DNA from 2 places in the Vibrio panuliri genome. Region 2 is predicted to be linked to the other one. Evidence: riboswitches for the same ligand, from Rfam matches in the RefSeq annotation. Region 2 holds a riboswitch; the other holds the start of a gene.
The links. Region 2 has a riboswitch for thiamine pyrophosphate ahead of thiC (phosphomethylpyrimidine synthase ThiC). Riboswitches for the same ligand answer to the same signal wherever they lie in the genome.
Positions count from the first base shown of each region.

Region 1: linked by a shared signal. The riboswitch ahead of thiD (bifunctional hydroxymethylpyrimidine kinase/phosphomethylpyrimidine kinase) and the one ahead of thiC (phosphomethylpyrimidine synthase ThiC) in region 2 are both predicted to bind thiamine pyrophosphate.

Region 1 covers NZ_AP019655.1:4,133-9,839, forward strand. Annotated here, with positions in the region: gene thiM (hydroxyethylthiazole kinase) at 1-786, opposite strand, end outside; gene tenA (thiaminase II) at 790-1,467, opposite strand; gene GZK95_RS14945 (ABC transporter substrate-binding protein) at 1,486-2,436, opposite strand; gene GZK95_RS14950 (ABC transporter permease) at 2,457-3,209, opposite strand; gene GZK95_RS14955 (ABC transporter ATP-binding protein) at 3,250-4,053, opposite strand; gene thiD (bifunctional hydroxymethylpyrimidine kinase/phosphomethylpyrimidine kinase) at 3,989-4,840, opposite strand; TPP riboswitch at 4,932-5,041, opposite strand; gene GZK95_RS14965 (transcriptional regulator) at 5,251-5,707, opposite strand, start outside.
Region 2 covers NZ_AP019654.1:3,203,012-3,208,718, forward strand. Annotated here, with positions in the region: gene GZK95_RS14745 (HesA/MoeB/ThiF family protein) at 1-535, opposite strand, end outside; gene GZK95_RS14750 (thiamine phosphate synthase) at 525-1,778, opposite strand; gene thiC (phosphomethylpyrimidine synthase ThiC) at 1,778-3,715, opposite strand; TPP riboswitch at 3,870-3,968, opposite strand; gene crcB (fluoride efflux transporter CrcB) at 4,031-4,414, opposite strand; tRNA gene GZK95_RS14765 (tRNA-Trp) at 4,933-5,009, opposite strand; tRNA gene GZK95_RS14770 (tRNA-Asp) at 5,183-5,259, opposite strand; rRNA gene rrf (5S ribosomal RNA) at 5,302-5,417, opposite strand; rRNA gene GZK95_RS14780 (23S ribosomal RNA) at 5,510-5,707, opposite strand, start outside.

The DNA.
Region 1 (5,707 bases), on a different replicon from region 2:
AATCTCAAGTTGCAAACGAGCGACGATTTGAGCTTCATCGATTTGATATAAAGTATCCAGCAAGGCGACTTGCAAACTGCCTGGGCCTGAGGCATTTTCGGCGGCAATCTCACCCGCAACACCAAGTATTGCCGCTGCTGCCAATCCAGTGTCATCTCCAACCGCCGCAAATGCGCCTGTAAGCGCTGTTAGTGTACAACCCATGCCAGTGACGTGGGGCATCATCTTATCGCCGTTTGTGAGCGCTACAGTGCGATTTTGGCTAACGATATAATCGGTAGCGCCGGAGATCATCACGTTGGCGGCGTATTCTGCTACCAAGAAACGTGCCGCTCCTAGTGCTGCTTCGCTACTGTCTAGAGCATCAACCCCTTTGGTTTGCGCCTGCTCACCGGCTAGCGCGATGATCTCTGAGGCATTACCTCGGATGATAAGTTTCTCGGCTAAACGAGCGATTTGACGTGAGGTCTCTGTACGCAGCGTGCTGGCACCACAACCGACAGGATCAAGAATAACGGGTTTTCCGTGCCGGTTGGCTTGTTCGACGGCAAATAGCATACGAGGTATCCAGACACTATCTAACGTGCCGATATTAATAACCAATGCTCCGGCAAATGACAGCATTTCCGCCATCTCTTGTTTTGAGTGCGCCATGATTGGCGACGCGCCTATTGCCAGCAATGCGTTAGCGCTGTTGTTCATCACCACATAGTTGGTGATATTGACCACCAGCGGCTTCTGCTGACGTACGGCGTTGAGTGCTTGAATGATAGTGTCGACTGACATTGTTTACTCCTTTTGTGCGGCTTGCACATCTAAACCTTGTTGCCAAAAGGCAATTTCCATACGAGTTGCGGTTTGAAACACATTGATTAGGTTTTGACCTCGTTGGCTATTGAGATCGATGTCAGCCAGCAACTGGTTAAAATGGCGGGCTCCTTGATCAGCACCAGATTGAAACTCTTCGCCTGCATAGAGCTGGATCCAACTGGCGTATGGATTGCCGTCGATGATGGTAGTTGGACTCTCGCTAAGCATTTTGCCAATCCATGCATAGCCAATTGAGCATGGGGCGAGGGCGGCATAAAGGTCGACCAAGTCTCCGGTCATTCCGGCATCCAGTACATAGCGGGTATAGGCAACGGTGCCGAAGTCTTCGGTTTCATTTTCAAGGTCGGACTCTGTCAATCCCCATTGCTGGCAGTAGTCAACGTGGTGGGCGATTTCTGAGTCAAGCAGGGCATGAACGCTAGGTAAAGCGCGGCGCATATCCTCCAAAGTGCGAGCTTTGTATATTGCCAATGCGTAGGCTCGTGCATACTGCTTGAGAAAGAGAAAATCTTGTTTGAGGTAGTGTAAAAAGCAGTGATGAGCCAGTTCGCCTTTGGCGAGCTGCTCAACAAATGGGTGCTCGGTATATTGCTGCCAATCGGCGCGACAAGCATCGATTAAATCTTGATATTGCATAGTTAACTCACCTTAATATCAATTTAAATTGGGTACGTAATCTTCCGCTTTAGGTAGCGTATCGATGATGTGTTGTGAATACATAAACTGTGCGTAATCATCGTAACGTTTGAGATCAACAGCGGCAGGGCGAAGTGCAAAACGGGTTAACGTGTCGTTCCAAGCACGCTTATTCAGTTCGTTATCTAGCGTGTCGGGGGAATAAGCGACAAACTCTTGCCATGACTGCTTAGGGTGATTGACGATGTAGGTAGTTGCTTGTTCCAGCGCTTTGTTGAATGCTTGGATAGCTTGTTTGTCATAATGGTTAGCATTGGCGACAAATACCAACTCATCGTAGGCTGGAACGCCATGTTCTTCAGGGTAAAAGGTTTTGGCCGCATACCCTTCAAGCGCGAGTTGGTTGGTTTCAAAGTTACGTAATCCACCCCATATTGCATCGACTTTTCCCGATGCCAATGATGAAGATAGTGCCCAGCCAACATTGATAATTTCAACATCGGAGAACTTAACGTTAGCCTGAGAAAGCATGGTGCCGATGGTGGCTTCTTCGTTACCTGCAATTGCGATACCGATTTTCTTGCCTTTTAAATCACTTAGTTGTTCGTTTTTACCGTTATCGAGCACCATCAGAGTGTTAAGAGGGGTCGCGATCAATGTGGCGGAGCGTATCAGTGGTAAACCGGCAGCAACGTCAATGGTGAGGTTAGGCTGATAGGAGATCGCCATATCCACTTTACCCGCAGCGACCAATTTCGGTGGGGTACTTGGATCTGCTGGCTCTTGGATATCGACCTCAAGTCCTTGTTGTTTAAAGTAACCACGCTCTTGTGCAATAACGATAGGACCGTGATTTGGGTTAACAAACCAATCGAGCATCAAGGTGAGTTGTTTGTCTTGTGCCAAAACGTTGTTGGATAGGAGTGCGCTCAGTAGGGCTGCAGCGCTTATCATCTTATGTTGGTTCATTTGAGTTCCTTGTGTTGAGCTTACTTGTTTTCCCATGGAATGGCTTTTTTCAGCAGTGCATCGCTGATGAAGTAGAGAGCGATAGAAAGTGCGGCGAGAATAAACAGTGCGGCAAACATTTCATCGATGATCATGCGCGCATTGGCTTGTAACATCAGGTAGCCAAGTCCTGCACTGGATCCCACCCATTCACCGACGACCGCACCAATCGGCGCGATAACGACAGCAACGCGAATACCAGATGCCAATGTCGGTAGAGAGGCAGGGAACTGAATATGGCGGAGCCGTTGCCATTTTGATGCCCCCATTGTTTTCGCTAAGTCGAGATAGCCAGATGGGGTGTTACGCAAACCGTCATAGCAGCATGTGGTCACCGGGAAGAAGATAATTATCGCCGCCATCACGACTTTCGACGCGATGCCATAGCCGAGCCACAGCATCAGAATAGGGGCAATCGCAAATACGGGTATCGCTTGACTGGCGATTAAGATAGGTAGCAACCAGCGTCTGAGCGGCGCAAAGAGCAACATCTGCAGCGCAAACAACAAGCCCATTGATAGTCCCAACATCAGCCCAAGCAATATCTCTTGCGCGGTAACCCAAGTGTGCTTGAGCAGAATCTCATGACGTGATACCAGCTTTTCGAGCACTTCTAGGGGCGCTGGCAAGATAAAGCTCGGCAGAGCAAAGACCACGACAACCAACTGCCAAAGTGCGAACAGGATAAGTGTGGTTAGCATTAAGCGAACGATGGGCGAGGTTGACCGTGTCATGGTGGTCTGTGCGTCTAGCACCGATGTCCCTGTGCTGTGCTTACTCATAGTCTTGCTCCAATTGATCTAAGATCGCTTGTTGTAGTTCTGCACATTCTGCGTCAAGCACTCTTGGTGGGTTACTTCGTGGTACCGTCAGTTCTCTAGCTTGTGCTGGAGCGCCTTGCAGGACGTAAAGCTGATCTGCCAAACGTACCGCCTCTTGAGGATCGTGGGTGATTAACACGACTGTTTTATCTTTCAATAAATCCGCCGCTAAGGTTTGAAGCTTATGTCGGGTGACAGCATCGAGTGCAGAAAAGGGTTCATCCATTAACACGATAGGTTGCTGCTGCATTAAGGTTCGTGCGAGCGCGACACGTTGGCGCATCCCACCAGATAGTTGTTCGGGCTTTGTGTCGGCATACTCAAACAATCCAACTTGCTTGAGTAGCTGCTCGGCCTTCGCGTATTGGCTCTTGAGGCTGACGTTGCTAAAACGGGCGCTTAAGCAGACGTTATCGCGCACATTTAGCCAAGGTAACAACAAATCTTGTTGCGCCATGTAAGCGATACGGTGACTGAGCGGTAGACCGTCACTGGTGGTTAAATCTCCGTTTTCGATTAGCTTATTATCGAGTAAACCTGCAAGGTAGCGCAGTAGGGTCGTTTTGCCACAACCACTGCGACCAAGCAGGACTGTCCATTGACCTGCTGGAAAGTCAATGTTCACCTGATCAAGTGTTGCTACAGGGCTATCTTTATACTTCAACCCTTTGTTTTTGAGAGCTATACCAACGCTAGTCACGGTGTTGACTGCCTTTGCCAAAGTTCGACCCAGCAAAGAAATGATGCACCGGACCATGACCTTGCCCCACGGCTAATTCGTCTGCATGGGCGATAGCCTGTGAAATATACTCTTTTGCCAGTTTGACCGATTGAGTGACATCATTGCCTTGAGCAAGATAGGAAGCGATCGCCGAGGAGAGGGTACACCCGGTGCCGTGGGTGTTTTTCGTCGCATGACGTTTAGCACTGATAAGTTCAACTGAGTCGCGGGTGATCAAGAGATCGTTACTGTTTTGATCGTGTTCTAAATGTCCGCCTTTCAGTAACACCGCTCCCGCTCCCAGCGCCCGTAAATCCGCGATCATCGCATTCATTGCTTGCTCAGACTGAGGGACAGATTGCTCCGTTAAAGCAGCGCCTTCTGGTAAATTTGGTGTAATGATGTCGGCGAGGGGAAGCAGTTGACTTTTTAGTGTGCTGATCGCCGATTGTTCTAACAAAAGATCCCCGCTGGTCGCGACCATCACAGGGTCAACAATCAAGTGTTGTGGTTGGTACTGTTTAATTTTGCTTGCGACCACCTCAATAATGTTTGAGTCGGCCAACATGCCGATTTTTACCGCTACGATATTGAGATCGGTAAATACGGCATCAAGCTGACTTGCGACATGTTCCAGTGGAATAGGGAAGATGGCACTTACGCCTTGAGTGTTCTGCGATGTGATGGCTGTGATCACTGAGCAGGCATAACTTCCTGTTGCGGATATGGCTTTGATATCGGCCTGAATGCCTGCACCGCCGCCACTATCTGAGCCTGCGATGGTAAGTACAATCGGTGTTTGGGTATGACAAGTTTGCGCCATGGTCGCTCCTATTACTGATGTATAGGAACTATGACCCTGACCAATCAAGACGGATCGCACCCAAGCGGGTTGGGTTGCGCGGACTGCGTGTGGCAAAGTGTTGATAGTTCCCTACGTCAGTGCTAACTGAATCAGGTTCAACGGGTCTCGAAATTCGATCTCAGCCGCCGCATATTTGCTTTGGCCCCCCGACTATGTGCTCAGATATTAACAGTAAGCTCATCAATGTGCTACCGATAGAGCCACGGAATCCTGCATCGTGCAGTCACTTGAGTATTGAAGACTTGATTGATTGCTTTTAGCTTCAGGAATTGAGAAAGGTTGGTTGGCTGCCAAGCCTTTAAACTATCGGAAGCATGGCGAGAAATACGGAAATATGATCAAGGGGAGGGTCGAACACGACAGCACGATCAGTGAATGCGGCGGTTTCCTTGATCATGCTTTCGAGGTTCATTCCAGCTGTGTGCTGCCATAAACTGCACATGCGACTCTATCAACATGGTTGACTCTTGTTGCCAATCCGCTTGTGGTTGTTGGTTGCAAAACTCAAGTGCAAGCACAGTAAGGTGCTGTAAACGTTTCATAGACCAATCACGCAGTTCGATATCTGCGATAGGTTGACTGGCCGTCGCCTGCAACTTACTACTAGCAAGTTGCAGGAATGGGTACGCTTTGGTTGGGTCTTGATAGCGCATGGATTGAAACAGACGTAGACAGCCGTCTAACCAACACGCTATCGCTTTGCTTTGTTGCTCGGTAACCTCTGGGCCCCAAATAGAATCGGGCGCAGAAAGGATCAACTTTTGCAAAGTTTCATCTTGATCATGCTTCCGGTTTTGATACCAGTCAGTGATCTTTTCTAGCCAC
Region 2 (5,707 bases):
CATCAAATGGATATAGGCAGCGGTAGCAACTCTTGTCTTGTTGATAATCGAAGACTGAGAACTGGCCTTGCCAGCCAATTGCTGAAGCAGAGATTAGTGGCGTGCGTTGAGTGTAGCAGACGCGGTTAACAACTTGGCGCGTGGCAATATTGTCACTGCAATCCAGCACGACATCCGCCAGCATCACCTCGAGGCTAAGCTGAGATTCATCCATCCGTTTAGCGATACTACGCAAGCTCACTTCCGGATTAAGCTGAGATAATTGACGCGAAATGGCGCAGACCTTGTTAGTGCCAATGTCATAATCTCGGTAAGCCACTTGCCGCTGTAGGTTGCTCTGATCCACATGGTCGTCATCAACTAATACCAGTCGCCCAACACCGGCTGCGGCTAAGTAGAGCGCAGCCGCACTACCTAGACCACCACAACCGATGATAAGGACATGGGATTGAAATAGACGCTGCTGACCCGCCTCGGTAATTTCTGGCAGAGCTACTTGACGTTGATAACGGAGAAACTGTTCATCAGTTAACATCCATCACCTCCTCTGTCGACAAGACTCCACTTTGCATAATGTCATCAAACTGTCGAATAACATCTTGGGGTGATTCAGCCTGTGTCAACGCTCTTACCACCGCTAAACTGGTCACGCCACACCGCCATACCTGTTCAGCATTAGTCAGATCTATCCCTCCGATTGCCACGGTGGGATAACCAAACTGACACTCTGTGTTTACCTTCGGTATAGTGTTAATCAACGCCTGATATAAGGCTAACCTGACTAAACCTTGCGGTTTTGAGGGCATCTGTTTGGTTGTGGTAGGGAAAATATGACCAAGAGCGATATAGCTAGGCTTAAGTTGCACAATACGTAGCAACTCATAGTAGCCATGCGTCGATAAACCTAAACGAATATCAGCCCTGTGCAATTGAGAGATATTGGCAACTTCAAGATCTTCTTGCCCCAAGTGAACACCATAAGCTCGGTGTTTAACCGCTAGTTGCCAGTAGTCATTGATAAAGACTTGAGCTTGATGTCGCTTGCCGAGTTCAATCACGTCTATGATTTGCTGTTCTAAATCTGGAACATTGGGGTCTTTAACCCTTAATTGGATGGTCTTAATGCCTAACTTCAGCAGTTTTTCCACCCACTCAACGTTATCCACGACAGGATACAACCCCAACTGAGTCTCATCGACATTACCAAATGGCTGTTGGAATGAGGAGGCAATCCATCCCACAGAAATGCCTAACGCTTTGTGTTCAAGCACTGGTTGGGGAAAATATTGGTAGTCACTTGGCCATGTTTCACGTGAAACATTCATCTTGCTACGAGCAAGAGTCAGAGAGTCTTCAAGGGGGAAATCAAGACTAAGTAAAGCCACTATCCAAGCTAGATGGCAATCGTATTCTGATGGTTGTGATTCAACCATATAAGCAAGAGCACGAGTTTTCACACTCTGCGAATGAGTCCAAATATCTAGCCAGCGAGCACCATCGCGCATACCTAGATAAACCGTATTCGATTTAATTGGATGGTTTAATTGATCGCTGTGATACTCGATATAACAGTCACAATCCCTTGATGAACATGACCAAAGATCACTGCCAATAACAAGTTCTGACTGCTCGGTTTGAATCAACAGATATTGAGTCGAGCTTACTCCCAGTTCAATATGACCAATAGCCAAACCTTGCTGTTTGGCTAATATAAGGGCTTGTTGAATCTCACCAGTTAACTCAATCTTACTCGATGGAACCAGTATAGAGACCGTCATTACTCTGCCTCTGAACTGACTGCTGGATGATAAAGTTCCGAGCCAGTCGCACGGAACTCCGCTGACTTCTGGCGCATACCTTCCAATGGATCGTTGAGCATTTTTATCTCAATAGCTTGATCAGCCGCGACCTGCTCCGTGTCTTTCGCATATTCACGAACTTCTTGAGAAATCTTCATTGAACAGAATTTGGGGCCACACATAGAACAAAAATGCGCAACTTTACCCGACTCTTGTGGGAGTGTTTCATCATGGAAGCTACGCGCCGTCTCTGGATCAAGTGACAGATTAAACTGATCTTCCCAACGGAACTCAAAACGAGCTTTTGACAAAGCATTATCACGTACTTGTGCACCAGGATGCCCTTTCGCTAGATCCGCAGCATGTGCAGCCAACTTGTAAGTAATCAAGCCCGTCTTAACATCTTCTTTGTTTGGTAAACCAAGATGCTCTTTCGGGGTGACATAGCAAAGCATGGCACAGCCATACCAACCAATCATCGCCGCCCCAATCCCAGAAGTAATATGGTCATAGCCCGGAGCAATATCTGTAGTCAGAGGACCAAGAGTGTAAAATGGCGCTTCATGACAGTGCTCAAGCTGTTCTTCCATATTTTCTTTGATCATATGCATAGGCACATGCCCTGGACCTTCAATGATCACTTGCACATCATACTCCCAAGCTATCTTGGTTAGCTCTCCCAGCGTTCTGAGCTCGGCAAATTGCGCTTCATCATTCGCATCAGCGATTGAACCCGGTCTAAGGCCATCACCAAGAGAGAGTGCAACATCATACTTAGCGCAAATTTCACAAATCTCGCGGAAATGGGTGTAGAGAAAGCTTTCCTGATGATGAGCTAAACACCACTTAGCGATAATAGATCCACCGCGAGAAACAATCCCAGTCACACGTTTTGCCGTCATCGGTACATAGCGTAAAAGCAGACCTGCATGGATAGTAAAGTAATCGACCCCTTGCTCAGCTTGCTCGATAAGCGTGTCTCTCATCACTTCCCAATTGAGGTTTTCGGCGATACCGTTCACTTTTTCAAGAGCCTGATACATTGGAACCGTGCCAATCGGTACCGGGCTATTGCGTAGAATCCACTCTCGCGTTTCATGAATATTGCGACCAGTAGAGAGATCCATAACGGTGTCGCCTCCCCAACGGGTAGACCAAACCAGTTTCTCCACTTCTTCTTCAATCGATGAGGTGACCGACGAGTTACCAATGTTAGCGTTAACTTTGACTAAAAAGTTACGCCCAATAATCATGGGTTCCGACTCTGGGTGGTTAATATTAGACGGAATAATTGCCCGCCCTTCTGCAACCTCATTACGTACAAACTCAGGAGTAATATCTTTGGGTAAGTTAGCGCCGAAACCTTGACCTGCGTGTTGTTGAACTAAGACTTCATCTCGATAACGAGCGCGCCCCATATTTTCACGCAAAGCGATATATTCCATTTCTGGTGTAATAATGCCTTGGCGAGCATAGTGAAGTTGAGTTACACATTTACCGTCACTAGCACATCTTACTCGTGGTAGATTACCGTAACGAAGTTGATCAAGAGTTTCATCAGCTAAGCGTTCTTTGGTGTAAACCGAACTCACATCATCAAGGATTTCTGTATCATTACGCTCTTCAATCCATCGCTCACGAAGCTTCGGTAAGCCACTGTAGAGGTCAATTTGATGCTCAGGATCGGTATAGAGGCCAGATGTATCATAAACACGTATAGACTCGTTAGGCTCGAATACAGGGGCTTCTTTGCTGCCTCCTACAAGGCTATCTGCCAATGAGATTTCACGCATTGGTACTCGAATATCAGGGCGGGAACCCTCAACGTACACCTTATGTGAATTTGGGTAAGGCTGTACTGAGAGAGTATCAATAAATTGTTTAGCTTCCAGTCTCGCTTGCTTGCGACTCGACATAGCATTTTTCCTTGCTCATTTTATATAAACGTATGGGATAAAAATGCTTGGCGGAACGGTATGACAAGAGGTATCGAAAATTAGGTTATAGCAACCTAAGCACAACATCGATATGTTGATAGGAACACTAGGGGAAATAGAAAACTCCCTAGGTATAATATCTTCTCCTGTTCCCTTCGCAGATTCTAATCTGATCAGGTTCAACGGATCCCGAATTAACGGTCTCAGCCCAATGGCACTCCGACAAGTGATGCAATTATAAGCATTTGGTCGGTCTAAACCAAGCCGACCTGTGCGAAAATATTTAAATTATTGTTAAGATTTCATCAGCAATTGAAAACCCAGCCACGCCGCTGAAATGCTCAAAAACACGTTAAGCAGTACGTTTAGGCCCATCTTAAAGAATGCTCCTTGCTGCATTAGCAAAACATTGTCCATTGAGAAAGTCGAGAATGTAGTTAGCGCCCCAAGAAACCCAAGGCCAATGATCTGGCGCCAAGGTTCTATCGACATAATCTCACTTTCAAAGGCTGCGATCAGCAAACCCATAATGAACGAGCCCACTACGTTAACGGTCAACGTACCGTATGGAAAACCACGTCCTAATAATGTGACGCATAGTTCTGAGACTAAGTATCGTGAACATGCACCAAACGCACCACCCAGTGCGATAAACCCTAAAATGGAAAGCTGTCCCATAAATCCCCCAAAACTGTTAGTGGCTATATTGTAGCCATAACAGACAGAATTTCGAGCCTACAAACTAAATATTCACCCGATAAAAGCTTATAGATTGAAAAAGTTACAGTAGTCACTTTAACGGGAATATAAAGGCGAATGTATGGTTTGGAAAGCTGCGCGACGAATTTGGCAGAAGAACTAGAGAATGTAGAGATGGGAATTAAGAGTCGAAAAACAAAGTACCACAGATACAGAGTGTTCCAATTTATTTTCTAATAGATACGAAAAAGCCCCGACATTTCTGCCGAAGCTTTCGAAGATGGTAGGGGTGAAGAGATTCGACCGGGCTGGCGCCCCAGCTCCCAACACTCGCTTTGAAAAAGCGATAGATGCGAAAAAGCCCCGTCTTTCGACGAGGCTTTCGTATATGGCAGGGGTGAAGAGATTCGACCGGGCTGGCGCCCCAGCTCCCAACACTCGCTTTGAAAAAGCGATAGATGCGAAAAAGCCCCGTCTTTCGACGAGGCTTTCGTATATGGCAGGGGTGGAGAGATTCGAACTCCCAACACGCGGATTTGGAATCCGCTGCTCTGCCAATTGGAGCTACACCCCTAAATGTCTCTACATCGTGATAGTTAGATTCGAACTCTCAGCACGCCCTAATTCAACGACTGGGGGAATCCGCTACTCTTATTCTTTCGAATTGGAGCTATAACCCTGTAGAAATTACAGTTTATCACATCGTAGATTCAAAAAAACCTCGCAAAAGCGAGGTTTCTTAATAAGTGGCGGAGTGGACGGGACTCGAACCCGCGACCCCCGGCGTGACAGGCCGGTATTCTAACCAACTGAACTACCACTCCGCAGTGGCTTACTCGCTATCAAGCAAGTGTCCATAATATAAAGCCTGGCGATGTCCTACTCTCACATGGGGAAGCCCCACACTACCATCGGCGCTAATTCGTTTCACTTCTGAGTTCGGCATGGAATCAGGTGGGTCCAAATCGCTATGGTCGCCAAGCAAATTCTTTAATTCGGAAAGCTGTTTTTGTGTTCTCTACACAATCAAGTTTTGTTCTTTCTTTGAGTCCATCAAAACCCCTTGGGTGTTGTATGGTTAAGCCTCACGGGCAATTAGTATCAGTTAGCTCAATGCCTCACAGCACTTACACACCTGACCTATCAACGTCGTAGTCTCCGACAACCCTTTAGGATACTTAAAGTATCAGGGAGAACTCATCTCAAGGCTCGCTTCCCGCTTAGATGCTTTCAGCGGTTATCGATTCCGAACTTAGCTACCGGGCAATGCGT